Regions from separate parts of the Mixta intestinalis genome, predicted to be linked through region 1. Evidence: predicted binding sites of a transcription regulator. Region 1 holds the regulator's gene; each other region holds the start of a gene.
The links. The regulator LexA, encoded in region 1, represses DNA repair genes until DNA is damaged. The targets are predictions, from matches to a motif close to TNCTGTATGTACATACAGNA.
Positions count from the first base shown of each region.

Region 1 (10,682 bases):
GCGGTATTGAAGATATCGATCTCGGCTTTGGTAAACTCTCGCTGGCCGCTACCCGCAGCAGCGAATCGGGCGGCTCCTCTGCGTTTACCGTTGGCAACACGCGTGGCGAAGCCAAAGACCGTGCTAACGATATCTTCGATGTGCGCCTCGGCGGTATGCAGGTTAACCCTGGCGGTTCGCTGGAGGTGGGCTTTGATTACGGCAGCGCCAACGATACTGACGGCTATAGCCCGAATGAAAGCGATGCCTCTGACGATGGCTGGATGGCGACGCTGGAACATACCCAGACTTTCTACGGCACCAGCCTGAACAAATTTGTCGTGCAGTATGCTACCGATGCCATGACGCAAAACCGCAACGGTCGTCCCGGCACCGCCGAGAACAACAACGGCTCAATGATCCGCGTGATTGATCACGGCGCTATCGATTTCAACGACACCTGGAGCCTGATGTATGTCGGCATGTACCAGGATGTAGATCGCGATAACAACAACGGCACCACCTGGTACACCGTAGGCGTGCGCCCGATGTACAAATGGACGCCGATCATGAGCACCCTGCTGGAAGCGGGTTACGACAATATCAAGTCGCAACGCACCGGCGATCGTAACAGTCAGTATAAAGTTACCCTGGCGCAGCAGTGGCAGGCGGGCAACAGCATCTGGTCACGTCCGGCTATCCGCGTTTTCGCTACCTACGCCAAGTGGGATGAGAAGTGGGGCTACTCCTCTAACGACACCAGCAGCGATAACTACGTTGCTAACGTCGCTAACAACACCGCTTTCAGCGACACCAGCTCCCGCACTTTCAGCCGTGGCGATAGCGATGAGTTCTCCTTCGGTATTCAGATGGAAGCCTGGTGGTAACAAAACAAGCTAAAGGAGCGTAGTTAGCTCTGCGATCTGCCTTAGCCCGCCGTTCTATTGCCTGAGAGCGGCGGGTTTCTCCTGAGGATAAAAAAATGAAAAAACATCTGCTCGCGCTCTGCCTGTTTCCGGCTCTGAGCTTTACCGTGCTGCCTGGCTTCGCCGCCAGCCCCAGCGTTAATCCACAAAATGTGGCGACCGCACCAAGCGTATCGCCTGATAAACTGCAACGTCTTTCCTGGCTGCCGCTGACGCCACCGGTGAGTCAGGATATTATGCTGGATGCCGCGTCGGCCACGCTGAACGAAGGTGACATAAGCGGGCCGGTGGCTGCCGTGACGCTGCCTGCCGATCAGGGCTCGCTGGAAGTGACCTTAGCCAGCATCATGAAAGATCAGCAAGTCTATGCGCCTAATGTGCTGGTGCTGGACAGCCAGCTTCAACCTGCCGCTTTCTTTCCCAGCAGCTATTTTACCTATCAAAAGCCCGGCATCATCGCCACTAACCGGCTGGAAGGCACCATGAAACTGACGCCGGTGCTGGGGCAAAAACAGATCTATCTGTTGATCTACACCACCACGCGTGACCTGGCGCAGACCTCTACCATGATCAATCCGGCGAAGCTCTACGCGGAAGGGGCCAGCAATGCGATCCCTGACGTGCCCGATCCGATCGTGCGTCATGTCAGCAGCGGCACTCTGTCGCTGAAAGTGAAAAGCGAGCAGAACAGCGGCAATATCATGATTGGCAAGCTGTTCGGTTCCGATAGCGCCAAACCGGTTGTGGTTGGCAGCAACAATGCGGCGGTGAGCCAACCGTTAGCGCCATCAGCGGCACCGCTTCCCGCACCAGCGCCTGCTGCCAAAGCGGAGCCGATGCTGAACGACACAGAAAAATATTTTAACGACGGTATCCGCAAAGCGGTGAAAGCAGGGGATATCGATAAGGCGCTGAAGCTGATGAATGAGGCGGAGCGTCTCGGCTCCTCATCGGCACGCGCAACCTTTATCAGCAGTGTGAAAGGCAAGGGATAACAGATCCCCATATTGCTGATCTTGCTGGACGATTGGTGCGCCGCTGGCGCACCCTTTTTCGTGGTCATCCCGAACGCTTTTTCCTTCTCGCCGGGTGTTCTGTGCCTGTCTCTGCGCTACACTATGGCACCTGATTTCTTACCGGAGATGCCGTATGTCAGATAACGCGCTTTCCCTGTTGCGCGCCATCGAATGGCTTCCCGCTTCGTCACCGCTTCTCTCTGCCGCACTGCTTGACTGGCTATTGGAAGAGGATTCAATGACGAAGCGCTTTGAACGCCACTGTCGGCAAGTTACCGTTGAGCCACAATATGAGGGTTTTGTCACCGCCGAGGCGATAGCCGCAGAGCTGCCGTTTCTGTCGCGAGAGTCGCGCTACTGGCTGCGCGAGGTAATCCTTTTTGGCGATGGTGTGCCCTGGCTGGTTGGCCGCACGGTAGTGCCGGAATCAACGCTGAACGGACCGGAAATGAAGCTTAGCCAGCTGGGTAACTGCCCGCTGGGTCGTTATCTTTTTTCTTCCTCAACGCTGACGCGGGACTTTATCGATCCTGGTATCGTTGCAGCGCAGTGGGGACGTCGATCCCGCCTGCGTTTGTCAGGCAAGCCGCTGCTGTTGACCGAACTTTTTTTGCCCGCTTCGCCGCTTTATCAAAGTCTGTCTGGAGAAACGCGTGACTAATCTCGAGAAAGGAGTGACGCTGACAAAGCTACAGGCGTACAGCCGCCTGATGCGTATTGATAAACCTATCGGCTCGCTGCTGCTATTGTGGCCAACACTGTGGGCGCTGTGGCTGGCAGGTGAGGCAGTGCCATCGTTACAAGTGCTGTTGGTGTTTGTGCTCGGCGTCTTTTTTATGCGCGCGGCGGGTTGTGTGGTAAATGACTTCGCCGATCGGAAAATCGACGGACATGTAAAGCGTACCCAGATGCGTCCGCTGGCCAGTGGCGCGGTCACGGAAAAAGAGGCGAAAGTGCTGTTTGTCGCCCTGGTGCTGATCTCCTTTGCGCTGGTGCTGACGATGAATGCATTAACCATCTGGCTGTCGTTTGCCGGGCTGGTGCTGGCGTGGATTTACCCTTTTATGAAGCGCTACACTCATTTGCCGCAGGTGGTGCTGGGCGCAGCTTTCGGCTGGGCGATACCTATGGGCTGGGCAGCGGTCAGCGGTAGCGTGCCGCTTAACTGCTGGCTGCTGTTTTTCGCCAATATTTGCTGGACGGTGGCTTACGATACGCAGTACGCCATGGTGGATCGGGATGACGATTTAAAAATTGGTGTCAAATCAACGGCGATCCTGTTCGGGCGCTTCGATAAGCTGATTATTGGATTATTGCAGCTGGCGACGCTGCTGCTGTTGATATGGGTAGGATTGCGTATGGCGCTGGATGGCGCTTTTTACTGGTCGCTACTGGTTGCCGGTGCGCTCTTTGTGCATCAACAAAAATTAATCGCCGATCGTCAGCGTGAGCGCTGTTTCCAGGCCTTTTTGAATAACAACTATGTTGGGCTGGTGGTGTTTGTTGGCGTTGCGCTGAACATGCCGCCTTTCAGCCAGTAGTAAGATAAACAGAATAATAAAACGGGCGCTCCAGGGCGCCCGTTTTGTTTTATGCGCCAGCTTAACTCAGCTGTGCGCGACTGCATTTTCAATGGTTTGTCGCACGTCACTGGTAATCAACTCTGACAGCAGGCGAGAGGTGCTCTGCGTTTTGTCCAGCGCCGCATCGCCGGTATCGCTGATATAGCCTTCATCACGCAGCGTCAGCACCAGCGTCGAGAAGACCGCTTTATCAAAGAACTCTGGTGCGTTGATACCGTGCAGTACCGACAGGCGCTGGGCCAGGGTACGGCTCTCTTTCTCCAGCGAACCGCGATTAATTTCTGGGTTGGCGCTCAGGATAGAGAAAGTGATGGCATAGCGCTGTAGCGTTTCACGCATCCCGGCAGCCAACAGCTGTAGCGTCCGAAAGCGAGTGGCATTCAGGCGCATCGTTTCGCCCTCAACCGTAATAAGCTGCTGGCGTGCCAGCTCCGCTACCAGAGACTGAAGCAGCTGCGGCAGCTGCGCTTGATCCCAGCGCAGGAACAGTTCGCTTTTCAGCAGCGGATAGATCACTTCTACCTGACGTAGCAGCTCTGCGGTATCAATCTCGCGGCGCTGCTGCACAATCGCGGCGATCAGCGACGGCATGACCAGCATATGATGTACGTTATTGCGGTAATACGTCATCAACACAGCCTGCTCACGCGGCAGAATAATGATATCGCCGATATTGTCCTGCTCGGTCTCAAACTTGTTCATGCTTAGCGCATGTTTCAGCAGCGCTTCTGGCGTCATATCCGGCACGGTAGCATCCGGCGAATAGGGCACGTTGCGCAGCAGCTCAAGATAGCATTCTAACTGTTCCAGCAGCTGTTCGCGGGTTAGCGAACGCTGACGTGAAGCGAGCAGGGCAGTTACGCACAGGTTCATCGCGTTGACGGCACCGGCGTTATTAATACGCACCATAACCTGCTGAGCGATATCGTTAACTGCCGGCGTCAGCCACTGCGGGCGCTGAGCCACAATGGGATCGATAGAGTCACGCCACTCCGGTACCTGTTTGTTAAGGTAGCTCACCAGCGGCAGCGGTTCGCCGAAGTTAACGTAGCCCTGCCCCAGGTTGCGCAGCTTACTGAGGCCACGCACCATCTGCATAAAGCTCTCTTTCTCTTTCGCCGCGCCGCGCAGCTCTTTGGCGTAAGTACCCACTTCCATTACGTGCTCGTAACCGATATAGACCGGCACCACGGTAATCGGGCGATTACCGCCACGCAGCATCGCCTGTATCGTCATTGCCAGCGTGCCGGTTTTCGGATCGAGCAGGCGTCCGGTACGCGAGCGCCCGCCCTCAACAAAATACTCTACGGAATAACCGCGGCTGAACAGTTCGCCCAGATATTCACGGAACACCGTGGAGTAGAGTTTGTTGCCTTTAAAGGTGCGACGGATAAAGAATGCACCCAGGCGGCGGAAAATCGGACCGGCGGGCCAGAAGTTAAGGTTAATACCGGCGGCGATATGCGGCGGCACCAGGCCCTGATGATAGAGCACATAGGAAAGCAGCAGATAATCCATATGGCTGCGGTGACAAGGTACGTAAACCAGCCCATGTCCGTCCAGCGCCAGCTGACGCACTCGTTCGCCGCCGCTAACGTTGATGCCCTGATAAATTTTGCTCCACGTCCAGCCGATAACGCGATCGGTAAGGCGGATCATTTCATAGGAGAAGTTGGCAGCAATTTCTTCCATCAGCTCGACGGCATTTTGCTGCGCTTTTTCCTGCGAAATTTTCTTACTGCGCGCCTCATCTTCTACCGCTTTAGCGATAGCTGGTGATTGCAACAGCTTGTTAAACAGATCGTGGCGTACCGGCAGACGTGGCCCTACGGCAGCCAGCCGTTGACGGGCGAAATGGATGCGCGCCACACGCGCCAGTTTTTGCGCGATAGTTTTATCGGTACCGTGTTCCGTCGCCATTCGGCGTAGCGAAACCATCGCTGAAAAGCGAACAAAACTGTCACGCCCCAGCCACAGCACGGCGAAAAATTTTTGCACCCCGTTCAGTTCGCGCAGATAAGGTGTCTGTTCGCCCTGTACCTCGCGTCCCGGCGCACGGCCAAACATCACCGAAACCGGCACCATCTGTACGTCTAAATCGGGATTATTACGGTGCAGATCGAGATAATCGTGAAACAGCTTCACCGATTCCTGATTCGGCACGAAATAGGGGAATACGCGCGGGCCGTCATGAATAAAAACATAACGCGGCAGCAGCGTACCATCGATCTCCAGCGGCTCAAGCGGATCGGGCAGATCATGCAGGCGGCACTGGGTGCGCAGCGCCAGCAAATCGGCCTTTGAATCGTAAGGCAGCACATACATAATGGGGCGTGATGTATCCAGACCCAGTTCGGTGACCGGATCGCCCGGTATCGCCTTACTTTTAACTAAAAATGTAAGTGGTAAATTCAGTAACTTATAATAAAGTTTACGCCAACCTGACATAGACAACATGAAGCCTCTTGTTAGCAAAGCGCGGCAAGCATACCAGAAAGCGCATTGAAGATCTGTGGTGTTGCATTTAGTGCTCCACCCTGACATTGACGTTAAACATGGCAAAGGGTTCCCTGAAGATGGCAAATAACGTAACGGGCCTGGTACGCATCATCAAAGCGGCGGGCTATTCCTGGAAAGGCTTGCGCGCGGCATGGCAACATGAGGCGGCGTTCCGTCAGGAAGCGGTGCTGGCGCTGGTGGCCATTATTATTGCCTGTTGGCTGGATATCGATGCCATGACGCGAGTCATGCTGATCGGTTCGGTGGTGCTTATCATCATTGTTGAAATCCTTAACAGCGCTATCGAAGCGGTCGTTGACCGTATCGGCAACGAATTCCATCCGCTGGCTGGACGGGCGAAGGATATGGGATCCGCCGCCGTTCTGATCAGCATCATACTGGCGCTTTTTGTCTGGGTAACCTTGCTCTGGTCATATTTGCGATAGCGCTTCCGTAATAGACAAAGTGTCGTTTTTTACGCGGCAATTGGTTTCCATTCCGCCAATACCTGTATATACTCACAGCGACTGTATAAACAACCAGGGGGCGGGATGAAAACCTTAACGGCTCGGCAGCAGCAGGTTTATGACCTGATTCGCGATCACATTAACCAGACGGGGATGCCGCCTACACGTGCGGAAATTGCCTCTCAGCTGGGCTTCCGCTCCCCTAACGCTGCTGAAGAACACCTGAAAGCGCTGGCGCGTAAAGGCGTAATTGAGATGGTCTCCGGTGCGTCGCGTGGTATTCGCCTCATGGCGGAAGAAGAAAACGGCCTGCCGCTGATCGGTCGTGTCGCCGCCGGTGAGCCGCTGCTGGCGCAGGAACACATTGAAAGCCGCTTTCAGGTCGATCCTAATCTGTTTAAGCCCCATGCAGATTTTCTGCTGCGCGTAAGCGGCATGTCGATGAAAGATATCGGTATCGTTGATGGTGACCTGCTGGCGGTTCATAAAACGCAGGATGTGCGTAACGGGCAGGTAGTGGTAGCGCGTATTGATGATGAAGTCACGGTAAAACGCCTGAAAAAACAGGGCAACACAGTACAGCTACTGCCAGAAAACAGCGATTTCCAACCGATCGTGGTCGATTTGCAACAGCAGACGCTGACGATTGAAGGACTCGCCGTTGGCGTTATTCGTAACGGCGACTGGCTCTGATGCTGCGGTGGCGGCTGTGGTCGCCACCCCGTTTCGCTTCCTCTCTTTTTCTCCGGCGATAACCGCTGTGGCCTGTCGCCATATTGTTATCACGGATGGTCATGCAACTCTTTTCAGCAACTGATAAACAACTTTGGCGGCTGGCGCTGCCGATGATCCTCTCCAACATTACCGTTCCGCTACTGGGCCTGGTTGATACCGCCGTTATTGGGCATCTGGACAGCCCGGTTTATCTGGGTGGCGTAGCCGTTGGCGCTACGGCGACCAGCTTTCTGTTTATGCTGCTGCTGTTTCTACGTATGAGCACTACCGGTCTGACGGCGCAGGCTTTTGGTGCCGACGATAAAGCCGGGATGGCGCGCGCGCTGGTGCAACCATTGCTGATGGCGCTGGTGGCTGGCGGATTATTTATCTTGTTGCGTTACCCGCTCAGTAGTCTGGCGGCACAGGTAGTCGGCGGTAGCCCGGAAGTGCTTGAACAGGCACAGCGTTTTATTCAGGTGCGCTGGCTCAGTGCGCCTGCCACGTTAGCAAACCTGGTGATTCTCGGCTGGCTGCTGGGCGTGCAGTATGCGCGTGCACCGGTGATTTTACTGGTGACAGGCAACCTGGTGAATATTCTGCTCGATCTGTGGTTTGTCATTGGTCTCCGCTGGGGCGTTGCGGGCGCTGCATCGGCAACGGCGATTGCTGAATACGTTACGCTGGCGGTAGGGCTGGGGATGGTATGGCACGTAATGCGTCTGCGGCAGATCTCTTTCACGCTGTTGAAAAGGGCAGTACGGGGCGATATGCGTCGTCTTCTGCGGCTGAATCGCGACATTATGGTGCGTTCGCTGCTGTTACAAGTCTGCTTTGCGTCGGTCACGGTATTGGGCGCGCGCATGGGCAGTGATATTGTGGCAGTTAATGCTGTGTTGTTGATGTTCCTGACCTTTACCGCCTATGCACTGGACGGCTTTGCCTATGCGGTCGAAGCGGTATCAGGCGAAGCCTTTGGTGCGCGCGATGCGGATAAACTTCACCGTGTTTGGCGTGCCGCCTGCCGTCAGGCGGGTACGGTGGCGCTGCTGTTTGCCTGTGCATGGGGATTCTGGGGGCAGAATATCGTTGCGTTATTAACCTCTCTGTCTGCTTTGCAAACGCTGGCGGATCGCTATCTGTTTTGGCAAATGATTTTGCCGCTGGCGGGTGTCTGGTGTTATCTGCTGGATGGTATGTTTATTGGCGCAACGCGTGGACGCGAAATGCGTAACAGTATGGCCGTGGCCGCGCTGGGTTTCGGCTTAACGCTGTTGACGCTGCCTCATCTTGGTAATCATGGCCTGTGGCTGGCGGTTACGGTTTTTCTGCTGTTACGTGGTTTAACGCTGGGCTGGATATGGCGACGTTATCAACGACGCGGCGACTGGTTCACGATTTGACATACTTCTTTACGGCTGCGCTTATTACCTGAATCCGCTGGTTTTTTGGCGGATTCAACGGGTTTATTGCCTGTTTTTCAGTTCATACTTCTGTGTTTTCGGGCGGATCTGCCGCTTCCTGCTATAGTTAAATAGTGACAAACAAGGAATCAGCGTTTTGTTTCACAGAATGAAACGATGCTGAGATTCATCGAGCTGCTAACACCTAAGGTAGAGGAAACAACTATGAACAGAGACGAAGCCGGCGGTAACTGGAAACAGTTTAAAGGTAAGATGAAAGAGAAATGGGGCAAGCTGACCGATGATGATATGACCGTTATTGAAGGTAAACGCGATCAGCTGGTTGGTAAGATTCAGGAACGCTACGGCTATGCAAAAGACGAAGCGGAAAAAGAAGTAAACGACTGGGAAACCCAAAACCGCGATTATCGCTGGTAAAGATTTAGCCTTTCAGGACGATGCTCCTACCCTGGCACACGGAGTGTGCCGCATTTTCTTTCTGTAAACCCGCGTTTTACTGCTGACTGGTTTTTCATCGTTGAAAAAACAATGCGCCTTTTTTATTGATTAACGCATCTCACTCTAACAGGTTGTTTACTCCAGCTTTATCTGGATCTTTTAGCTATTGTTCAGCGCCCGCGTTTTTTGCTGACCTGGCTGTGATCGTGCGTACAGGTTTCGGGGTGTTCACAGCTCTCTACATCCCTACAGTTCGCACACAGACCATGCGCTTCAATCACGCTGTTACTTAGCGCAAAGCCGCTCTGCTGCGCCAGTAGTTCGAGGATCGATTCTACGCCATGCGCTTGCTGTTCACTGACTGCGCCGCAACGATCGCAAATTAACATTGCCGATGTATGCGGTGGCTGCTCGAAATGATGGCAAACCACATAGCTATTGTTGGATTCCACGCGATGAATAAAACCCTGCTCCAGCAAAAAATCGAGCGCACGATAGACGGTGGGCGGTTTTGCCTGCGGCTCAGATACACGTAGCAGATCGAGCAGATCGTAAGCGCTGATAGCGCCGTTTCTCTCGCTCATTAAACGCAGCACCTCCAGACGCTGCGGCGTCAGGCGCACATTACGCTGCTGACAGATTTTTTCAGCCTGCGACAGAATCTGCTGTGAAGGTGATAGCATAATTATTCTCCAACGATTGAGATGTTATCTTATCACGTTGCACAAAAAACGCCGACTCCTTCCTTAACTTCCCTGAAAAAGCCCGATTCGGACGCTTTACTTGCCGTTCTGCTCTGATTATTGCCAGGCACAAAAAACGACTGCTTGAGCAAAATGAAATGACATGCTTTAGCGCCATCCCTAATGAGCGCTTATTGCTTGCTGGCATATCTTACTTCAGTCAATGTTTAATGTTTCTTAATCAGTGAGAGCCAAATAAAAGCTACAGTGATAAGAACTTTTAAGTTAATAATTGATTATAAAACAGGCAATGGATTAATAAGCTGGGGAAAAAGCCTTGAGTTCAGGGCAATAAATTGGGAAGTTATTGGTCATAATTCGGTCAGAGGTTTCCTGCTTACTTTTAGCTTATTTTGGGTGGCGTCTAATAATGGCAATGAAAACTGTTAAATATTTTAAGATTTCTTCTGTAACTGCATTAACCGCAATTATGTTAACCCCCTTTTCTTTGCAGGCGGCCAGCGGTTATTTTGATGCGCGTAACGATGCTATGGGCGGAACCGGCGTTGCATCATCGAATTTTGCTACTGCGCCACTGGCTAACCCGGCGCTGTTAACCAAAGGTCAGGCTGAAGGGGCTATTAGCCTGATCCTGCCTTCCGTGGGCGGGCAGATCAGCGATAAAGATAAAATGATTGATAAGATCGACGATGTGAACAGCACGGTGGATTACTATCGCAATGTGTACAAAAGTTTTGATGCGAGCAACCTGGGCGCTCTGCTTGATAGCTATGCCCGAATTCGCTCAGCCTCAGGTGGTTTAGCCAATCAGCTACGCGATTTGCGCGGTAATCGGGCCGATGGCTCTGCTGGTGCGGCTATTGTGGTGGCGGTGCCCAATGAAACCTTACCCTTTGCCTTTGTCACTAAAGCCTACGGTACGGCGCATCTAC
Region 1 covers NZ_CP028271.1:3,338,600-3,349,281, reverse strand. The annotation lists gene C7M51_RS15485 (maltoporin) at 1-866, shown strand, start outside; gene malM (maltose operon protein MalM) at 962-1,900, shown strand; gene ubiC (chorismate lyase) at 2,055-2,582, shown strand; gene ubiA (4-hydroxybenzoate octaprenyltransferase) at 2,602-3,462, shown strand; gene plsB (glycerol-3-phosphate 1-O-acyltransferase PlsB) at 3,529-5,952, opposite strand; gene C7M51_RS15460 (diacylglycerol kinase) at 6,081-6,449, shown strand; gene lexA (transcriptional repressor LexA) at 6,555-7,163, shown strand; gene dinF (MATE family efflux transporter DinF) at 7,265-8,587, shown strand; gene C7M51_RS15445 (CsbD family protein) at 8,813-9,025, shown strand; gene zur (zinc uptake transcriptional repressor Zur) at 9,217-9,729, opposite strand; gene C7M51_RS15435 (conjugal transfer protein TraF) at 10,160-10,682, shown strand, end outside.

Region 2 (10,682 bases), 2.1 Mb from region 1:
GATTTTTTATCGTGCTTGCTGCGGCAGCGAGCCTGCATACGACGGGCCTGGAAATCCCACATATTGGAGCAGGAAGAGATCTCACGATAGGTATTTTGCGCTGGCAGCCATACCTCCAGATCGTAGGTTTTGGCTGAGCCAGCACCCATATCACCGGTACAGAGCAGCACTTTACGATAAGGCAGATTCAGCAGCTGCAACACTTTTTCCGCATGGCCAACCAGCTCTTCCAGTGCCTGCATTGAATCTTCCGGACGAACAATCTGCACCATCTCAACTTTATCGAACTGGTGCATACGGATCAGACCACGCGTATCACGACCGTAAGAGCCTGCTTCGGCACGGAAGCACGGCGTATGGGCGGTAAGTTTGATCGGTAAAGATTCTTCTTCAACGATTTCGTCACGTACCAGGTTGGTCAGCGGTACTTCTGCCGTTGGAATCAACGCATAGTTACTGCTGTCTGCCTCTTCTTCCAGCGGACGGGTATGGAACAGATCCTCGCCAAATTTTGGCAGCTGGCCGGTACCATATAGCGTGGCATGGTTGACCAGATAGGGAACGTAGGTTTCGGTATAACCATGCTGCTGCGTATGCAGATCGAGCATGAACTGGCTCAGGGCACGGTGCAGGCGCGCAATCTGTCCCTGCATCACCACGAAACGTGAGCCGGTCAGTTTTACTGCGGAAGCAAAGTCCAGTCCTTTTGCCATCTCGCCCAGATCGACATGATCGCGTACCGGGAAATCAAACTGGCGCGGTTCCCCCCAGCGGCTGATTTCCAGATTTTCAGAGTCATCTTTACCCAACGGAACTTCGTCAGCCGGTAAGTTAGGTAACGCCAGTGAAAAATCCCGAATCTGGTTCTGCAGCGCATCCAGTTCGGCTTTAGCCGCATCCAGACGCTCGCCCAGTGCGTTAACTTCCTGACGCAGTGGCTCAATATCTTCCCCGCGCGCTTTCGCCTGTCCGATGGATTTAGAACGGGCATTACGCTCGGCCTGCAGATTTTCCGTTTCTACCTGCAGAACTTTACGGCGCTCCTCAAGCGAGTTGAGCGTCTCCACATCCAGTTTAAATCCTCGGCGTGCCAGTTTTTCTGCGACTGCGTCTGGCTCGTTACGCAGCAGATTGGGATCGAGCATGCTTATCCTGTGCTTACTGTAATTAAAAAAAGAATGTTGAACCAAAGCGTTCCTTCAGGGTCCACCTGGCTATTGCGCTAACCTTACCGCAACGCCTGGGTTAGCGGTAGCGTTTTGTCGGGCTATTTTGATCCTGCTTCGCCAGCCAGGCGAGCTTTTCACCAATTTTACCTTCCAGCCCACGGCTGGTAGGTTGATAGTAGCGAGTCTGCGCCATTTCCGCGGGGAAATAATCCTCTCCAGCCGCGTAGGCGTTAGGTTCATCATGCGCGTAACGATAGGCCTTGCCCAGCCCCATCTCTTTCATTAATTTCGTTGGCGCATTGCGCAAATGTTCCGGCACATCGAAATCCGGTTTTTCACGTGCGTCACGCATTGCCGCTTTAAAAGCGGTATAGACCGCATTGCTTTTTGGCGCACAGGCAAGATAAACAATCGCCTGGGCGATAGCGCGCTCGCCCTCCGCCGGGCCAACGCGGGTAAAGCAATCCCACGCGGCAATAGCGACCTGCATAGCTCGCGGATCGGCGTTGCCGACATCTTCAGAAGCGATTGCCAGCAGGCGGCGCGCCACATAGAGCGGATCGCCACCGGCAGTGATAATGCGCGCATACCAGTAAAGCGCGGCGTCCGGCGCAGAGCCGCGTACCGACTTATGCAGCGCCGAGATCAGATCGTAATAGCGATCGCCTTTATTATCGAAACGTGCCGCCCGCTCGCCGGAAACCTCATTTAACAGCTGAGGCGTTAGCGTACGCTTTCCTTGTGCGTCACTCTCAGCCATATCGGCCATCATTTCCAGCGTATTCAGCGCCCGGCGCGCATCGCCATTCACCAGCTCCGCAATCATGCGACGCGTTGCCGCAGGCAGCTCGATGTTCTCTTTACCCAGTCCGCGCTCGCTGTCGGTCAGCGCCTGCTCCAGCACGGTTTCGATCTCGTCGGTAGTAAGCGACTTCAGCAAATAGACACGCGCACGCGACAGCAGCGCCGAGTTTAGTTCGAAGGAAGGGTTTTCGGTCGTCGCGCCGATAAAGGTGATAGTACCATCTTCAATATGGGGCAAAAATGCGTCCTGCTGGCTTTTATTAAAGCGATGCACCTCATCAACAAACAGGATAGTCCGGCGTCCAGCCTGACGATTCTGGCGCGCCCGCTCGATCGCCTCACGGATCTCTTTAATGCCGGAGGTAACGGCAGAGATGCGCTCAACGTCAGCATTACCGTAGCGTCCAATCAACTCGGCCAGCGTCGTTTTGCCGGTGCCGGGCGGCCCCCACAGGATCATGGAATGCAGATGGCCCGCTTCAATAGCACGCGTTAGTGGTTTTCCAAGCGCAAGAAGGTGCTGCTGCCCGATATAGTGCTCAAGCAGCGTTGGCCGCATACGCGCGGCCAACGGTTGAAACTGCTCAGAAGAAAAATCAAGCGAGAGATTACTCAACTCAACCTCACTGACGTTGGTCGTCTACCGTCACCCCTTTTGGTGGCGTAAAGGTAAATTTATCGGCGCTGACCGCCCCGTTTTGCTGGCTTTTTAACATATAGCTGCTGCGCTGGCCATCCTGCTCGATAGCGCTGAACTGGTTAATCGTGCCGTTGCTGGAAACGTTCACCATAAACTGCTTCAGATTTCCGGCATCGCTTTTTGGCGTCAGTTCAAAAGTGTCGCCGTGCTGCTTCACATTATATTGCTGCCAGTCGCTGCGCTGGTTACGTGCAATCAACATAAACGGCGTGTTGCTGGTTGCGCTGTTCAGCCAGGTAGCGCTGACCTGCTCAACAAAAGGATTATAGAACCACAACGTTTTGCCGTCGGAAACGATAATGCTCTCATCCGGTGCGGTCATGTGCCAGTTAAACAGGTTTGGGCGTTTTACCCACAGTTCGCCTTCCCCTTCCTGCACGTTCGCTCCGCTGGCGTCGGTCACTTTTTGACTGAAGCTGGCATGGAAGCTGCTGACTTTATCCAGGCGCTGCTGTAGCTCGCTGGAGGCATCGGCCAGCGCACCAGCGGAGGTCAGCGCTGAAAGTAAACCACATGCAATAACTAATTTCTTCATGACTACCGATTCCTTTTCATGTCGTTTTATTTCGTGTCAGTTCCAACTCCTGTTACAGATTAGACTGACAGTTCGCTTCCCGACAGGAGAATATGCTGAAAGCGCTGTGGCAGAAGCTGCCTGATGCATAAATAAACAACGGGCCGGTTATGCCGGCCCGCTTACTCTCTGACAGCGCGAACGCCGTTTTATTACATTTCGTGCGGCGGCGGTGCCAGCACCTCGCGGTTGCCGTTATGCCCCGGCGGCGAAACAATGCTCTGCACTTCCATTTGTTCAATGATACGTGCAGCGCGGTTATAGCCAATGCGGAACTGACGCTGTACACCGGAAATAGAGGCGCGACGTTTTTCCACCACAAAAGCCACCGCCTGATCGAATAACGGATCCAGCTCTTCATCGCCATCCAGCCCCAGGCTGCCACCTTCGCTCTCTTCGCCAGCGGTAATACTGTCGATGTACTGAGGGCGTCCACGGGCTTTCCAGTCCTGCACCACCGCATGTACTTCCTGATCGCGGACGAAAGCGCCGTGAACGCGCACAGGTATCGAGGAGTTCGGCGGCATATAGAGCATGTCCCCCATTCCCAGCAGCGATTCCGCGCCGCCCTGATCGAGAATGGTACGCGAATCAATCTTACTCGATACGGTAAAAGCGATACGCGTAGGAATATTTGCCTTAATCAGGCCGGTAATCACATCTACCGATGGACGTTGCGTAGCCAGGACAAGGTGAATACCTGCCGCACGCGCCTTCTGAGCCAGACGAGCGATCAGCTCTTCCACTTTCTTACCAACTGCCATCATCAGATCGGCGAATTCATCCACCATCACTACGATATAAGGCAGTTTTTCCAGCGTTGGCGGCAGCATATCCATACTGTCACCCGGCTTCCAGAACGGATCGGGAATCGGGCGGCCCATCGCTTCAGCCTGTTCGATCTTCTCGTTATAGCCCGCGAGGTTACGAACGCCCAGCGCAGACATCAGCTTATAGCGGCGCTCCATCTCCCCGACGCTCCAGCGCAGCGCGTTGGCCGCATCCTTCATGTCGGTAACCACTTCCGTCAGCAGGTGCGGGATGCCTTCATAAACCGACAGCTCAAGCATTTTCGGGTCGATCATGATAAAGCGCACCTCTTCCGGCGTCGCCTTATACAGCATGCTGATGATCATGGCGTTTACCCCAACCGATTTACCGGAACCGGTTGTACCAGCCACCAGCAGGTGAGGCATCTTCGCCAGATCGGCAACCACCGGCTGACCAGCAATATCTTTACCCAACACCACGGCAAGCGGTGACGGATTATCGCGGAAGCTGGCGCAGTCGAGCACCTCGCGCAGATAGACGGTTTGACGACGCTTGTTTGGCAACTCCAGGCCAACATAAGGCTTGCCGGGGATCACCTCTACCACACGCACGGCGACCGCTGAAAGTGAACGAGCCAGATCGCGTGACAGATTGGAGATACGCGCAGCCTTAACGCCCGGCGCCAGATCCAGCTCAAAGCGCGTAATAACCGGCCCCGGCGAGATACCTACCACTTCTGCCTTAACGCGATAGTCTGCCAGTCGCGCCTCAACCAGGCGAGCGGTCTGCTCCAGCGCGAACATATCTACCGGCTCTTCCTCTGCGGGCGGTGAAGTCAGCAAATCCAGCGTTGGCAACGGCGTCGTCGGCTTATGCAGCGGCTGCTCATGACGCATCAGGAAAGGATGGATCAGGCTATCCGACAGCGATGATTCGCTGGCTTCCTGCACCTGCGGCTCAGCCACTGGCGCAAAGGCAGCCTGCTGTTCGTCTGCCGGAGAGAACGCAGAGTGCGGTTCTGGTGCCGATGAGAAGGCAGGCTGCGGCGCACTTTGCCAGCCGGATGGTGAAGCAGGCGTGACCGGTGCAGCTGGCTGCGGAGCCGGAACGATTTCCGGCTCACGATAATAATGCGGCTCAACTTCCTGCGCAGGCTGCTGCCACTGCGCATCGCTGGCGGGCATTTCCGGCTCCGGCGGTGCTGCGATGGTAAAAATCGGCTCGCTCGGACCATCATCAACCAGATCTTCCATCGGGGAAAAATCAAAGGCGGCGGCAGGATCCAATGTGAAGCCAGAGGTTTCAGGCTGCGGCGGATTATCCTGCGGCATTGCCTGATGCTGCCAGGTTAAATCGGGACGGGTCGGCTGCGCATAGTGCGGCTGCGTCTCCGACTGAACGGCCTGCATCGGCTGTGCTATCGTCTGTGATATAGCGGGCTCGACCTGCTCCGCCTGCGCGTAACGTTGCTGCTGTTGTTGAGCAAACTGTTGCGCCAGCGCCGCCTGCTGCATTGCGCTTTCCTCTTCTTCGCTGGCGTAATCCTGTCCATAGCGCGCTTTCTGCTGCGCCATAAAGGCGTTACGCAGCTGAGATTCATCCTGCGCGGCGGCCTGCTCATCATCCTGAGGTACAGTCGTCTGCTGTTGAGCTTCCTGTTTGGCTTTCTCTTCCGCCAGACGCTGCGACGGCAGTTTTATTCCCCAGGAGGCCAGCTCACGACGCGTCGGCAACTTGACCGGCTTCGGACGCGGCAGTTCAGGGCCGATGCCCTGTTTAATCTGCGGATTATTCTCTTCCGGCGCGCTGGCTGGCATAAAGGGCGACGCCGGTGGCGAAACGGCGGCAGAAGCAATGGCTGCTGCGGCAGCACCCGCTTGCGGCGTTGTTGTTGCGGTATCCTGCCAGTTGCCCATCTGCGGCCCTTCATCTTCGGCGTACGGCGTAAAGGCATCACTTGCCTGCTGCGGTACCTCAAAGCGGTAAAGCGGCGGCGCAACGCCATCAGCCGGAGCCGCCGGATGATTTGACTGAGACGCACTCATCGCGGGAGCTGGCTGTAACCCTTCGCCCTGCGGGGTGTATGCAGAACGGGTATCATGCTGTGCAGCTGCTGCCTGTGGCTGAGCCACCGGCATTTGCCCGACTGCAGATGGAGCAGCCGCTGGCTGGGACTGAGCGGTCACCGTCTGTGACGGTGCAGTATCGGCCTGCGGTATCGAGGTTGCGCTCTCCTCACTCTCTGGCGCATCAGCCAGTAGCGGATCGACATCTGTTTCATCATCGTCCCGCTGCTTACGCGGTGCCGACAGCAGCACATCCTCATCGTCGTCCAGCCGCGCTGCGCGTTTAATTTTCGGTGCGGGAGCGGGCTCATCGTCCTCATACCAGGTTTCTTCAGCGCGCGAGCGATTGCTGGCAAACGTCAGCACGCCCATAACCACCGCACCAATTTTTTCAGCTATCGTCAGCCAGGACCAGCCGGTATAGAGCGTCAGCCCGGCCGCCCAGATACAGAGCAAAGCCAGAGTTCCGCTGGCACCGTTCAGATAAGGCCCCATCGCATTACTGACCAGGCTGCCAATTACGCCGCCGGAAGCAAAATACCAGATATCATCGGCGTTGAGCGCCGCCAGACCACAGGTAGTGACCACCAACGCCAACACGCCGATCAGACGCAGGCCGACAGCAAAATAATCGATATAATCCTGGCGATCGCGCTGACGGAACGTAATCCAGCACAGCCCCAGAATAACGGGAGGAATGGCGTAGGCCATTACGCCGAAAATAAACAGTAACGTATCGGCCAGCCAGGCGCCAACACTGCCGCCCAGATTATGGATAGGTTCATGCCAGGCGGTCTGCGACCAGCTGGGATCGGAAGGATTAAAACTGACCAGCGCTACCATCAAATAGACGGCAAACAGCGCAACAAGAATCAGCAACGCTTCGAGCAGGCGACGACCGCTACTCAGCGGCTTAAGAGACACATCTTTATCTTCTGTATATTCCTGGCTCAAGAGAACTCTCCAGGTGCCTGTAAACTATGAAGGAAACAGCGCCGGACTAACCGACGCTGTGCCTGTATGAATTCACAGGAGTGTACCGAATACCACCAGGTTTTGCACCTGCCCTGTGTTATCGCGTTTTAATCACCAGCCGGTTGCTCTGTTTTACCTCTTCCATCACCACATAGGTGCGCGTATCGTTAACGCCCGGCAGACGCAGCAGGGTTTCGCCCAGCAGCTTACGATAGGCAGACATATCCGGCACGCGCGTTTTCAGCAGGTAGTCAAAATCACCGGAAACGAGGTGACACTCTTGAGTTTCCTCAAGTTTTTGTACAGCGGCGTTAAATTGTTCAAACACGTCGGGTGCGCCGCGATTCAGAGTAATCTCAACGAAAACCAGCAGGGATGCGTCAAGATAATGGGGATTAAGCAACGCAGTGTAGCCGAGAATAAAGCCCTGACGTTCCAGGCGGCGTACACGTTCCAGGCACGGCGTAGGCGATAGCCCAACGCGTTTGGAAAGTTCAACATTGGAAATACGACCATCTTTCTGTAACTCGTTCAGAATATTTCTGTCGATTCTGTCGAGGTCTTTTCCGGGGCGTTTTTTATTGTCTACCATTATTATTGTCTCTCTTCATTCCTTCCCTTTGCCTGCCATACCCTGAACATTATCTGTGTACAGGGTCTTTTGTTAAGCGAAGTCAGTAAGCCTGTTGCTGTACCAGCATTCATCCGCATAACGCATACTGTCTGTCCACACCATGCGCCATTACCAATGACAGGCTGAGTTTATTCGGTATTAAACGTAAAAAGTGGTATGAAAACCTATTTACATAGCCCAAATATTCTCTGCTTCCCACAATGTTTTCGCAAAAGCGCAGGCGATTGTCAAAGCAAAACATTGAAAATCAGGAGAACATGCCAACCCATTGCGGGCCGGAACCATTTAAAGTGGTTATTTCAGCCTTTTGAGCTGTGCTTCAACGTTCCCGCACCCTTTTTAACTACTCTTTTCCCGCACGATATGGTCTATCGATTAAACCTTTTACATCAATTGTTAACAAAATCGCAGAATGCTTTTTTTGCGCCGGTAAATTCCCTACAATCGGTTCCCATGTTGCCAGTTAAATAATGAGGATCTCATGGGCACGGCCACACACAGTAAATTGCTTATTCTGGGCTCTGGTCCGGCAGGCTACACCGCAGCCGTTTACGCTGCACGCGCTAACCTGAATCCGGTGTTAATCACCGGCCTGGAAAAAGGCGGCCAGTTAACCACTACGACTGAAGTTGAAAACTGGCCAGGCGATCCTGATGATTTAACGGGTCCGCTATTAATGGAGCGGATGCACGAGCACGCGCTGAAGTTCAAGACCGAGATCGTTTTCGATCATATCCATACCGTTGATTTGCAGAATCGCCCATTTCGCCTGATCGGTGACAGCGGAGAATATACGACTGACGCCCTGATTATCGCTACCGGCGCTTCCGCCCGTTACCTTGGCCTGCCGTCTGAAGAGGCGTTTAAAGGGAAAGGCGTTTCCGCCTGCGCGACCTGTGATGGATTCTTCTATCGCAAACAGAAAGTAGCGGTCGTTGGCGGCGGCAATACCGCCGTGGAAGAGGCGCTCTATCTCTCTAACATCGCCGCCGAGGTTCATCTGATCCACCGTCGCGACAGCTTCCGTGCGGAAAAAATCCTGGTTAACCGTCTGATGGAAAAAGTCGCCAGCGGTAATATCATCCTGCACACCCATCGTGAACTGGATGAAGTACTGGGCGATCAGATGGGCGTTACCTCAGTGCGCCTGCGCGCCACCCATGATGCGCAACAGACGGAAGAGCTGGAAGTGGCTGGCCTGTTTGTCGCTATCGGTCACAGCCCGAATACCGCTATCTTCGCCGGTCAGCTGGAACTGGAAAACGGCTATATCAAAGTTCAGTCCGGCCTGCATGGTAACGCCACCCAGACCAGCATCCCCGGTGTTTTTGCTGCGGGCGACGTAATGGATCATACCTATCGTCAGGCGATTACCTCTGCCGGTACTGGCTGTATGGCGGCGCTGGATGCAGAACGCTATCTGGATGGATTAGTTAAAAACAATACTTAACTTGTTAATTATCTGATCTTATTTCTTCCAGGCGACTGTTCAACAGTCGCCTTTTTTCTGGTCACCATGCTACATTGCCTGCGCCTCTGCTGGCCTGCATCTGATGAATCGGCCAGCCTGTTTTTATAATCAAACGGCCTCGCATGGAAAAAAAACGTCAACAACAACTTACCCGCTGGCTGCGTCAACAGCGCGTACATGCTCGCCCCTGGACTTCAGTTTCTACACTGCTGGGTCTGGCCAGCGCCTTGCTGATCGTCGCTCAGGCCTGGCTGCTGGCGACACTAATGGATCGATTAATTATGGCGCAGCAGCCGCGCGCCCAGTGGCTGCCTGCCATGCTATTGCTACTGCTCTGTTTTGCCGCACGCGCCCTGCTTGGCTGGCTGCGTGAACAGGCAGGCTATCGCTCCGGCGAGCACATCCGCCGCGCATTGCGCAAGCAGGTGCTCGATCGTTTGCAACAGCTGGGCCCGGCATGGATTCAGGGAAAGCCCGCCGGTAGCTGGGCAACGCTGCTGCTGGAGCAGATAGAAGAGATGCAGGATTATTACGCACGCTATCTGCCACAAATGAATCTGGCGGTGCTGGTGCCGGTACTGATTCTGCTGGTTATCTTTCCGGTTAACTGGGCCGCTGGCGTTATTTTGCTGGTTACCGCACCGCTGATCCCGCTGTTTATGGCGCTGGTCGGTATGGGGGCCGCCGATGCAAACCGCCGTAACTTTCAGGCGCTGGCGCGTCTTAGCGGCGATTTTCTCGATCGATTACGCGGGCTGGATACGCTGCGTCTGTTTCATCGCGGTACGGCAGAAACCCAGGCGATTGCCAACGCGACCGAGGATTTTCGCCAGCGCACAATGGAAGTGCTGCGGCTGGCGTTTCTCTCATCGGCGCTGCTGGAGTTTTTCGCCTCGGTCTCAATTGCTATCGTCGCCGTCTATTTTGGTTTTTCCTATCTTGGCGAACTCGATTTTGGTCATTACGGTGCACGCGTTACGCTGTTTGCCGGTTTTCTGGCCCTGATTCTGGCACCGGAATTTTTTCAACCGTTACGCGATCTCGGTGCCTTTTATCATGCCAAAGCGCAGGCGGTCGGCGCTGCCGATGCGTTACACCATTTTCTTTCCACGCATGAAGAATCGCCGTCATCTGAGGGAAAACGGCCGCTGAATGACGATAGCCCGCTGCATATAGAGGCGCGAGCGCTTAAAATTCTGGCACCGGATGGCACAGTGCTGGCCGGGCCGCTCGATTTTTCACTGCTGCCGGGCCAGCGTATTGCGCTGGTCGGGCAGAGTGGCGCCGGTAAAAGTTCCTTAATTAACGTTCTGCTCGGCTTCCTTCCCTACCAGGGTTCACTGTTAATTAATGGCGTTGAGCTGCGTGATTTACAGCGGGACAGCTGGCATCGGGCGCTGGCCTGGGTGGGGCAAAATCCTCAGCTGCCGCAGGCGACGGTACGGGATAATATTCTTAACGGCCAGTCGGTTTCTGCGGCACGTTTAGAACAGCTACTCCAGCTGGCTGGTGTAGATG
Region 2 covers NZ_CP028271.1:787,386-798,067, reverse strand. The annotation lists gene serS (serine--tRNA ligase) at 1-1,145, opposite strand, end outside; gene C7M51_RS03710 (replication-associated recombination protein A) at 1,246-2,589, opposite strand; gene lolA (outer membrane lipoprotein periplasmic chaperone LolA) at 2,597-3,208, opposite strand; gene C7M51_RS03700 (DNA translocase FtsK 4TM domain-containing protein) at 3,400-7,038, opposite strand; gene lrp (leucine-responsive transcriptional regulator Lrp) at 7,157-7,651, opposite strand; gene trxB (thioredoxin-disulfide reductase) at 8,175-9,143, shown strand; gene cydD (heme ABC transporter permease/ATP-binding protein CydD) at 9,287-10,682, shown strand, end outside.
Region 2: C7M51_RS03700 (DNA translocase FtsK 4TM domain-containing protein) is a predicted target of LexA. The motif match lies at 7,099-7,118, and genes of this name have one in related genera.

Region 3 (10,682 bases), 2.2 Mb from region 1:
AGCGGCACCACAGGGCCATGTCTTCCTGCTCTTCAACGCGCAGGCTCTCTTCGTATTCACTGTAGATAGCCAGCGAAGCAAGCTCAGGTTCCATCTCCTGAAAGTCGGCCATCGCATCGCGATCGCCACACAGTACCAGCTTCAGCTGCATTGGCATTGAAGGAATGCCGATCGGCAGCGGGCGTGATTCATCTGGTGAAAGCCAGTCAAAACGCTGCTGCTGCACAATCTGCTTCAGACGCAGCCACATTAGCGGTTGTGCCAGTAGCGCACGCAAAGAAAGCAGTAGCGTACCGCCGTTAGCGCGATGAATCAGTCCCGGCTCCAGCGTAACGCGTTGGGCAAAGATACGCACACAGCCAAAAAGCTGTTCTGGTTCGATCCAGTCAGCAAACTGCGTCTCGCCGCGGCTGGCAAATGCATCTTCTGCTATTTGCGCCGGTTGCCAGGTAATCTGTTCTTCATTAATCAGATAGTTACCGCCGTAAAGATCTTTCTTCTTGACGTCGTTATGCTGTAATGTTTGCGCCAGCAATGACAGCGTCTCACTGTTTTCCGCACAGCGAATCAGCAGCAGTGGGAAGGGCGCACGGCTACGCTGCAGCAACTGGGCGGCATCAAACAGGCGAGGCTGGATGTCAGGCAGAATATCAGAGCCGTTATCGCTAAAATCGCGGGAAAAAACAGGCTGGAAACTATCGGCATCAGGCTGTAGCGCCTGCCATGCAAGTCGGTTGCTGGTCAAAGTAATCGTATTTGTCTTGTATTAATGTAAAGCGCGATTATACAGCTTTTCAGGCTGTTAAGCACGGCAGAGATTGGGATGTCCTTGAGAAGGGGAACGGTGAATATGTCGCTGCGCCTTTCTCTGCCGCAAGAGATAAAAAAGCTGTTATTCTTAGTTTGTTACCTGCTCATGATGAGATTCCGATGAAATATCAGCAGCTGGAAAACCTTGAAAGCGGATGGAAATGGAAGTACCTGGTGAAAAAACATCGGGAAGGGGAAGCGATCACCCGATATATTGAAATCAGCGCCGCGCAGGAAGCTGTAAAGGCCTTACTGGCGATGGAAAACCATCCGATAGACGTGCTGAAATGGATTGAGCAACATATCAATCCGGCGCTGGAAAACCGTATGAAGCAGACGATTCGCGCACGGCGAAAGCGTCATTTCAATGCTGAACATCAGCATACCCGTAAGAAATCTATCGATCTGGAATATCTGGTATGGCAAAGGCTGGCCGGACTGGCGCAGCGTCGCAGCAGCACTCTGTCTGAAACTATTGTACAGCTTATTGAAGATGCCGAACGTAAAGAGAAATATGCCAGCCAGATGTCTACGCTACGCCAGGATTTACAGGCGATTCTTGGCAAAGACGATGTAAAGTAGAACGAAAGTTACAAACGCAGCCATAAAAAAACCCCGCCTGAGCGGGGTTTTTCGTAACGACTATTACTTAAGCCTGCGGCTGAGTAACAACGTCTTTCATGCCTTTAACTTCGATTTCTACGCGACGGTCCGGTGCCAGGCAGTCGATCTGGGCGTTACGGCCTTTCACGCTGTCACAGGTGTTGCCAGTAACCGGGTTAGATTCACCCATGCCACGTGCAGAGATCTTGTTAGACGGGATACCTTTAGATACCAGGTAATCAACAACAGACTGAGCACGTTTCTCAGACAGTTTCTGGTTGTACTGGTCAGAACCGATGCGGTCAGTGTAACCCAGAACGATAACAGAACCATCTTTCGGATCCATTGAGCTCAGCTGAGAGTACAGCTGATCCAGTGCCTGCTGACCTTCACCTTTCAGGGTAGCTTTGTTGAAGTTGAACAGCACGTCAGATTTCAGCGTGAAGTGTTTGGTTTCAACAACCGGAGCCGGAGCCGGAGTCGGGGCCGGCATCGGAGCCACTGCATCATCCTGACCGAAGCGGTAAGAAACACCCAGGCTCAGCATGGCGTTATCAGGGCGTGTACCAACGGTACCTGCGTCGCCGATGTTGTTAACCCACTGGTAATCCAGACGGGTTGCCCAGTTTTTGGTCAGCGCGTATTCAACACCAACGGCAGCCAGCGGTGAAACGCCGGTGTCGTGGTCTTTACGGTTGATATTAGTACCAACAACGTGCTGAGTAGAGTCAGCGCGCCATACCATACCACCCAGACGGGTATAGATATCCAGATCATCCATAATCGGGTAGCTCAGTTTAGCTGCCAGCTGGATGCCTTGTGCTTTGAAAGCGCCGTTCACTACGTCGCCTTTGTACGGCATGCGGCCAAGCCAGTCATAACCCAGCTCGAAGCCAAGATAAGGATTAGCCTGATAACCAACGAATGCACCAGCGCCCAGCTGGCTTTCGTGAGTCGGGCCATCGTTATTTACGTAGTTGTTACCGTAGTAACCAGTATCGTGATACTGAGACCAGCCCAGTTTAGCACCGGTGTACCAGGTGTCATCTTTCGGAGCGGCCTGCGCTACGGTAGCGAAGCCAGCCAGTGCCACTGCAATTGCGATAGCTGTCTTTTTCATTTTTTGCGCCTCGTTATCATCCAAATAGGCAAGGAGCTTAAAGTAAGCTCTTGGTTGTAATCCTTCGCCGGGTCCTTTTGCTCGATTATTACTCTACCGGAAAACGGAGGTTATAGAGCACCCTGGCGAGATAAAGTCTACAACGTGGCGAGAAACTTACAAGTAAGATGTGAGGCAGGTGCGCAAAAAAAGACTGTTCCGTACACAATTTTTAACATCTGCCCTGATTTTTAGCGCCAAAAAAAGTATAAGTCAGTGTGGCGAAACTCAGGCGCAGCCGCGCCAGAGTAGAATCAGCGGGTTATCGGAAGAATGTCTCTGTTTTTAACTGAGATTTATCTTATATTTACTTAATGATACAAAGTTGAGTGAATTTTCAGCCTGTTTTTTTGTCCGTCAAGTAACGAACAGCCCGATTGAGGACGCATAATCAGTCCTAAAGCCTGCCCCACTGAAGCCGCTTCTTCAAGCTGGCGACGCTCATTTTCACTGATATCGTACGGAAACCATCCTAACACCACGCTGTAATTACCCGTCTGCAATGCTTTTACCATCGCTTCAACCGTACCTGCTTTTGGCTGATTGGTGATTTGCATCATTTTATCCAGCGGTAACCCGGATGCTTTCAGCCAGCTTCGACTGATCTTTTGCGGTGGAGTCAGCCAAAGCTGCCAGCGGGACTGGGTGCCCAGCTGCTGTAGCAGCGGTAGTAACAGCAGCTGCGTCAATCCTGGCTGTGCTTCACTGTAACTTAATTCGCTAATCCAGCCGTGAGCCAGCGACGGTGACAAAGAAGCATTGGGATGGCCTGACAGCGCCGCGCGAGCAAAGGAAGACTTCAGTAAATGAGTACGCATGATTATCAGCTCATGTGGTTACTGTATGGATATACAGTAATGCGATAAAAGCCTAAGATCAACCTCATTTTTTGAAAACGTCTCGCAATTTTACGACTTAAATTACGGCAAGCTCATTTAGTAATTGAACCGTTAACCAGAATTGCCTATGTTTTTAGATGATGTAAAACAGGGAGTTAGTCTGAGACTCTTAAGGAAATGGAGCCGCATATGGATACACAACAAAGGATTGCTCAATCAAAGGCACAGCTGGCCGCATTAGGGAATATCACCGTCCGCTCGCAGTTTGGTGGCTATAGTCTGGCAGTAGAAAAGGTCGTGTTTGCCTTGATCGCTAATGGTGAACTTTATCTACGTGGCTGCGAAACGTTAAATAGTTATATCAGGATCAGCAAACAGCTTTTATCACCGCTGGTCATTAATAAAAAAGGCCTGCCGGTTATCCTGCACTATTACCATATCAACGAGGCGCTGTGGGCCGATCGGCCTCTGCTTATCAAACTGTCAAAATCCTCGCTGGCGTTGGCCCGACAGCAAAAAAATGCCCGCCGAAATAACGTGCGTGTCAAAGATCTGCCTAACATGGGCGTGCGTATGGAAATGCTGTTGCGGGAGATTGGTATCAACAGCGTGCATGCTCTGCGTGAAGCCGGGGCGAAAGATTGCTGGTTACGATTAAGAGCGCGCAATCAACATTTGGGGCTGAATTGTCTGTTGGCTCTGCAGGGCGCCATTTCCGGACATCACCAGGCGGCGCTGCCTGCAGAGGTAAAAGAAGAGCTGCGTCACTGGTTTTATCACACGGTAAACGCAGGTAAAGGACGACATCGTTAAGGCGCAGACGGTAACGCAAGCTGCTTTTTCAAATGGGCGATTTCCGGAAGCAGGGCTATCAACAGGCCGATTTGCTGTAGCACCAGCTGTCCCTGGGAATCTGCTTCACTGTTTAAATGGTTAATACGGATAGATAGCGTGTTCATCATCTGCTGTACCTGTTGTTCGCTGACGATGTTGACCTGCAAAACATCGTCGACATAGCACACTGCATCGTCCAACAGCGCCAGCAGTTCTGGTTGCGTTATCTTTTCCCGATGCGCGCCCAACGCGGATATATAGCTTAAAAAGGAATGATTAAGACAAAGTAAACGAAAAGCCGCCTCACGCTGTAGCGGATCGGGGCGCATTTCCGTTGACAGATTAGAGACAACGGATGCAAGCTCAGCGTCACCGTTATGTGCATCGCGCCGCGCAATACGGTAGGTCAGGCGGTTATCTTTACCCTGATGATACTGTTCGAGGATCGCATCCAGATAACGGCAGTTCGCCGTAAAGGTTTTTTCTGCCACGGCGGGTAAACGGCGGAAACGCCAGTCTGGCCAGATGTAACTGACGGCAAGCCAGGCAATACCGCAGCCAAGCAGCGTATCGACGATACGCGGTACGGCGACCACAAAGCCTTCACCCAGCAGATTAAAGCAGAGCAGCACGAGCAGTGTAATAAACATGGTGGCATGCGCGTACTGTACCTGACGAAAGGCGAAAAACAGCACGCCGGACAGCACGATTAACAGTAGCTGACCATCAATAGAAGGTACCAGCCATAATACTGGTAACCCAATCGCGATACCCGACAGCGTGCCGATAATACGCAACGCCAGACGCCGTCGCGTGGCGTTATAACCGGGCTGGCAAACAAACAGGCTGGTTAACATAATCCAGTAGCCACGTTGCAGGCCGGTGAGCTGAATAAAAGCGTAGCCGACACAAAGTACCAATGACATACGCACCGCATGACGAAACAGCGGTGATTCTGGCGTCAGGTGACGACTAAAGCGTAGGCGAATATCGCTCCAGCCGGTTAATCCTTCGCTGGAGAGGTGGGTGTCGCTGCCGTTCTGCCGCGCCTGTTCCTGCGCCTGCTCTGATTCAATAGTTGCCAGCTGCGCATCAATCGCCTTCAGGTTTCTCAGCAGATAACGCAGCGCTTTTTGTCGTGCTTTGTCTTCCGGCGTGTCAGGCAGGCGGTCCAGCGCCGCCTGCAAATGATTAAAGGCACGTTCGAAGCGGTTATCGTGCTGATAACTCTGGCGCAGTAAAATAGCTTCCGATAACTGTCGACAGGCCTGTGCCTGCATTGTCAGCAGGCGTTCAAAACGGAACAGAATTTCACTGTAGCGCCACTCTTGTCGCAGCGCATGATACTGGATGTGGGAGGAACTGGCGCGTTCGTGAATATCCTGCGCGACGAAATAGTAATGCAGCGTGCGGCGCGTACCGCGCTGGCCCCGATCGCCGCGCAGGCGACTTTGTATCGAGGTTTTCGTTTCATTAAGTACCGCAACCAGTTTACCGTTAGCCATGGCTACATCAACTAAACCGCGATCGTCGTTCTCTTCAACATCAGGATCGAACAGATTGGCTTTGGCTTCCAGATATTGTGCCAGCAGGCTATAGCTACGCGCCAGGTTTTCCTGTAGCGGGCGAATAGGGAAAAGTAAATGCCCTACCAGCGTGAGCAGGTTATACCAGACTGCACCGAGCAGCAGCAGTATCGGCTGTAAATACCATTGTGAAAACAGGCTGATACCGAGCATGGTATAGATAGCAATCAGCAACGCGCCGAACGCGATAGTGGCATAACGCTGTCCAAGTGCACCCAGCAGAATAAATCCCCAGGCAGAAAAGGCCAGCCCGATAATGAACAGCCATGGCCAGGGAAACAGTAGTTCAACTGAAACGGAGGCAATACAAAAGCAGAGCAGGGTAATCAAAAGATTACGTAACCGTCCGGTAAAGCGATCGTCAAGATCGGCCAACGCGGCAGCAACTACGCCCAGCGTTAGCGGCAGCGTCCAGATAATTTGATCGATCCACCAGGGAAAAGCGGCGGCACCTGCCAACGCAAAAAAAATGCGGGTCAGATATAACCCGCTACTGTTGGCGATATAACGACGCATTCCTGCTGTCAGCGCTAACATTGTTTGCCCGCCTTATTGATAACGACGACGTGCATTGGCTTCGCGTGCGGCACGAGCCTCTTCGGTAGAAACCACGCGGCGACCGACCGGCCAGAGCGCGATAGCCGCCAGCTTAAAGTTAGCGATACCAACCGGAATCCCAATAATTGAAATGCACTGTGTGATGCCGACCATAATATGAGAAAGGCAGAGCCACCAGCCGAAAAAAATGAGCCATAAAATATTAAGTAACGTGCCGCCGGTGTTCATCAGGACATTACGTCGATCGGGATGCAGTTCATCAACATGAACCGCTTCATTGCCATAAGGTAGCAGCGAGAGCTTAGTGATCTCCCAGCAGGAACGCGTCAGCGGTAAAGTGAAGATAAAGATAATGCTGACCAGCGTCGCCAGTAACCAGCTCAACGTGGTAAAGAAGCCACCCAGCACAAAATTAAGGATATTCAAAACGGTACGCATTACAGGCTTCCTTCAGAAAACAGTATTTATCAGAGATAGCAGCGTTTGATTGTAACCTGTTTTATCGGTGGAGCGGTAAACTACAGCCCGGTAGACTAGCCCTTAATCGAATCCGTATACTTTTGGTTATAACGCATGGAATTAAAAGCAACTTCACTTGGCAAACATCTGGCGCAGCATCCTTATAACCGGGTGCGTCTGTTAAGCGCGGGAGTAGAAGTCAGCGGTGAAAAACATGAATATCTCATCCCGTTTAACCAGTTACTGGAGATCCAATGTAAACGCGGCCTGATTTGGGGCGAGCTGGAATTTACCCTGCCGGATAATAAGGTAGTCAGGCTGCACGGAACGGAATGGCAGGAAACGCAACGCTTTTATCATTATCTGTCGCAGGCGTGGCAGCAATGGAGCGCGGAGATGAGTGAGATCAGCGCGCAGGTATTGCAGCAGTTAGTGGATGAGCTGCTGCGAACGGCGGCTCAGGATCGCTGGCTGAAGCGAAACGAGCTGGCTGAACGTCAGGCACAAATCGAAGATACCTTTAGCGCATTGCCGTTGCCTGCTGTACGGCTTGATGATTTCGAAAATTGTAGGAGCCTGTATCAGCAGTGTCTGCACTGGCTGCACAAAGGCGAAGCCACGCTGGCAAATCATAACCAGGCCTGGACGGAACGCATGCTACAGCAGTATGCGGATTTTTTCTCCTCGGTGGAGAAGACGCCGCTAAACAGCTCGCAGGCGCGCGCTGTAGTGAATGGAGAAGAGACGCTGTTGGTTCTGGCAGGGGCTGGCAGCGGAAAAACGTCGGTGCTGGTGGCGCGTGCAGGATGGCTACTGCTGCGTCAGCAGGCGCAACCACAGCAGATATTGCTGTTGTCGTTTGGACGCCAGGCAGCGCAGGAGATGAATGAGCGCATCAAGGCTCGTCTGCATAATAACGATATTGAAGCGCGTACCTTTCACGCACTGGCACTGCATATTATTCACGAAGGAAGTAAGAAGAGGCCGGTAATTTCCCGCCTGGAAACCGACAGCACGGCACGACGCCAGCTGTTAATTGAAACCTGGCGGCAGCAGTGTGCCGGGAAAAAAGCGCACGCCAGCGGCTGGCGTCAGTGGCTAACGGATGAACTGGCATGGACGGTGCCGGAAGGCGATTTCTGGCAGGATGAAATGCTGACGCAGCGTCTGGTAAGCCGCCTGGAGCAGTGGCTGGGTCTGATGCGGATACATGGTGGTGCTCAGGCGGCGATGATTGCCGATGCGCCTGAAGCCGTGCGCGATCGCTTTGCAAAGCGTATCAAGCTGATGGCCCCATTAATGAAGGCGTGGAAAACCGCGCTGAAGGAGGAAGGGGCCGTGGATTTCTCCGGGCTGATACATCAGGCGGTAAATCTGCTGGAGAAAGGGCGCTTTATTAGTCCCTGGAAACATATCCTTGTCGATGAGTTTCAGGATATATCACCACAAAGGGCGGCGTTGTTAAGTGCCCTACGTAAGCAGAATCGTCAAACTACTCTGTTTGCCGTTGGCGATGACTGGCAGGCAGTTTATCGCTTTAGCGGCGCGGAAATGAACCTGATCAATCGGTTCCATCACCATTTTGGCAGCGGCGATAGCTGCGTGCTGGATACCACCTACCGCTTTAACGATCGTATCGGTGATATCGCCAATCGATTTATTCTGGAAAATCCTCATCAGCTGGCTAAGCCGCTAAACAGCCTGACTAAAGGAGGTAAAAAAGCGATTTCGCTATTGCCTGACGATCGGCTGGAAGATCTGTTGAATAAGATTAGCGGCTATGCGCTTTTGGACGAACGCGTACTGTTGCTGGCGCGCTATTATCATCTGCAACCGGATCTGCTGGCAAAGGCCAAAACGCGCTGGCCGAAGCTGAATCTCGATTTTATGACGATCCACGCCAGCAAGGGCCAGCAGGCGGATTATGTCATCCTTCTCGGTTTGCATGAGGGGAGCGATGGCTTTCCGGCGGCGCAGCGTGAGACGGTAATAGAAGAAGGGCTGCTGCCTGAGCCTGAAGATTTTCCTGATGCCGAAGAGCGAAGGCTGGCTTATGTCGCGTTAACACGAGCGAAACAGCAGGTATGGCTGCTCTATAATCGCCAGCAGCCATCGGTTTTTGTTGAAGAGTTTAAGCGCCTGGGCGTACCGGTATTGCGTAAACCGTAGCGATATTATTTAAGACGCGTTTGCAGATAATGTTGATAATCCGGGATCTGAACCTGAACGGCCTGAGCGAACAGCGGCGAGTTAATAATGAAGTCGGCGGTAGAGCGGTTGGTGGCGGTAGGAATATTCCATACTGTTGCCAGACGCAGCAGCGCTTTAACATCGGGATCGTGCGGCACAGCATTGAGTGGATCCCAGAAAAAAATCAACAGGTCAATTTTTCCCTCGGCAATCAGTGCGCCAACCTGCTGATCGCCGCCCATAGGGCCGCTCAGCATGGCGTTTACCTTCAGACCGGTGGCTCGCTGAATCAGATTGCCGGTAGTGCCGGTGGCATACAGCGTATGCTCCTCTAACTGCGTCTTATGCTGACTGACCCACTCCAGCAAAGATGTTTTACAGTGATCGTGCGCCACCAGAGCGATATTTTTTGCTTCAGCAAGGGTACGAGTGGTTTGCTCCATTCAGATATCCTGTTGAGAAAGAAGTGAAAAAAGAAAACAGGTCCGAGTTTACCCTTGCCTGATAGTAAACATCAACTTGCCCGTAGCGCCTTTACCCAGCTCAGCAGGCGTTGACGAGTGGCGCTGTCAACCTGATGAAACCATAGCTGTAGCAGACGCCCGGTAGGGGCATCGGTACTGACCACATCAATCGGGAATTTTTCCTGCCGCACGCTCAGCGGTGGCTGCTGGGCAAAACGTGGAACTGAGGCTATCTGGCCGTTGCGGTTATAAATCATCAACGCTTTTTCCAGATCGGTTTGTTGTTTATCGCGTAGCGGCAAGCGATCGCGACGGCTGGGTACCGTCTGGCCTGTTTCATCCACTACGATAAAGGCGTTGTTTTTATCAAATTGCCGACGATCGTGCAGATTTTCCAGCGGCGGCAGGCGAATAGAGATCGATTTTGCTTTTGCCACAAAGGTAACGATCAGCGGATTGGAGACATAGCTGCGCTTTGCACCGTTCTGGGAAGAGCCAACAGGTTTTTCAACCCGAAAAAGAAGTTGATGTTCGCCATTATCCAGCTCCAGTCCTTCGGCGCCTTTAAGCAGCGAGCCTGAAATTTTTCGTCCGTCCAGCACCAGTAAATCGATATCAGGATCGAGCTTGAGCGTAGTCGCGTAACAGGATGTTGCGAACAGCAACGCAAGCAAGCCTGAACAGATCAAACGCAGCTTCATTATTTCTCCAAAAGGTGCACGGAATCCCCGGCAGTGAATGTATCAAATTCTTACATTATGGCAGCGTGTTAACATTTTAACATATTATTTTGTGCCCTGAATCGTTAAATGTGGTCTGGAAAGTAGATGATTCATTCCTGCATGATAAATGGCCTAGAATGGTTGAATTAACAACCTCAGGAGCGGATTTATGAACGATCAACAGATTGCCGATATACTGACTTCCACTCATACCATTGCGCTGGTGGGTGCCAGCGATTATCCGGGACGTCCCAGCTATGAAGTTATGGCCTGGTTATTACAGCAGGGGTATCACGTCATACCGGTTAACCCCGGGCTGGCTGGTCAGACGTTGCTGGGGCAAAAAGTTTATGCTGCGCTGGCAGATATACCTGAGCCGGTGGATATGGTGGATGTATTCCGCCGTTCGGAAGCGGCCTGGGGCGTGGCGCAAGAAGCATTCAGCATCGGCGCGAAAA
Region 3 covers NZ_CP028271.1:865,367-876,048, forward strand. The annotation lists gene C7M51_RS03970 (AAA family ATPase) at 1-745, opposite strand, end outside; gene matP (macrodomain Ter protein MatP) at 931-1,392, shown strand; gene ompA (porin OmpA) at 1,460-2,533, opposite strand; gene sulA (SOS-induced cell division inhibitor SulA) at 2,884-3,390, opposite strand; gene C7M51_RS03990 (TfoX/Sxy family DNA transformation protein) at 3,601-4,224, shown strand; gene yccS (YccS family putative transporter) at 4,221-6,368, opposite strand; gene C7M51_RS04000 (YccF domain-containing protein) at 6,381-6,827, opposite strand; gene helD (DNA helicase IV) at 6,963-9,017, shown strand; gene C7M51_RS04010 (methylglyoxal synthase) at 9,023-9,481, opposite strand; gene C7M51_RS04015 (DUF2057 family protein) at 9,553-10,203, opposite strand; gene C7M51_RS04020 (CoA-binding protein) at 10,394-10,682, shown strand, end outside.
Region 3: sulA (SOS-induced cell division inhibitor SulA) is a predicted target of LexA. The motif match lies at 3,410-3,429, and genes of this name have one in related genera.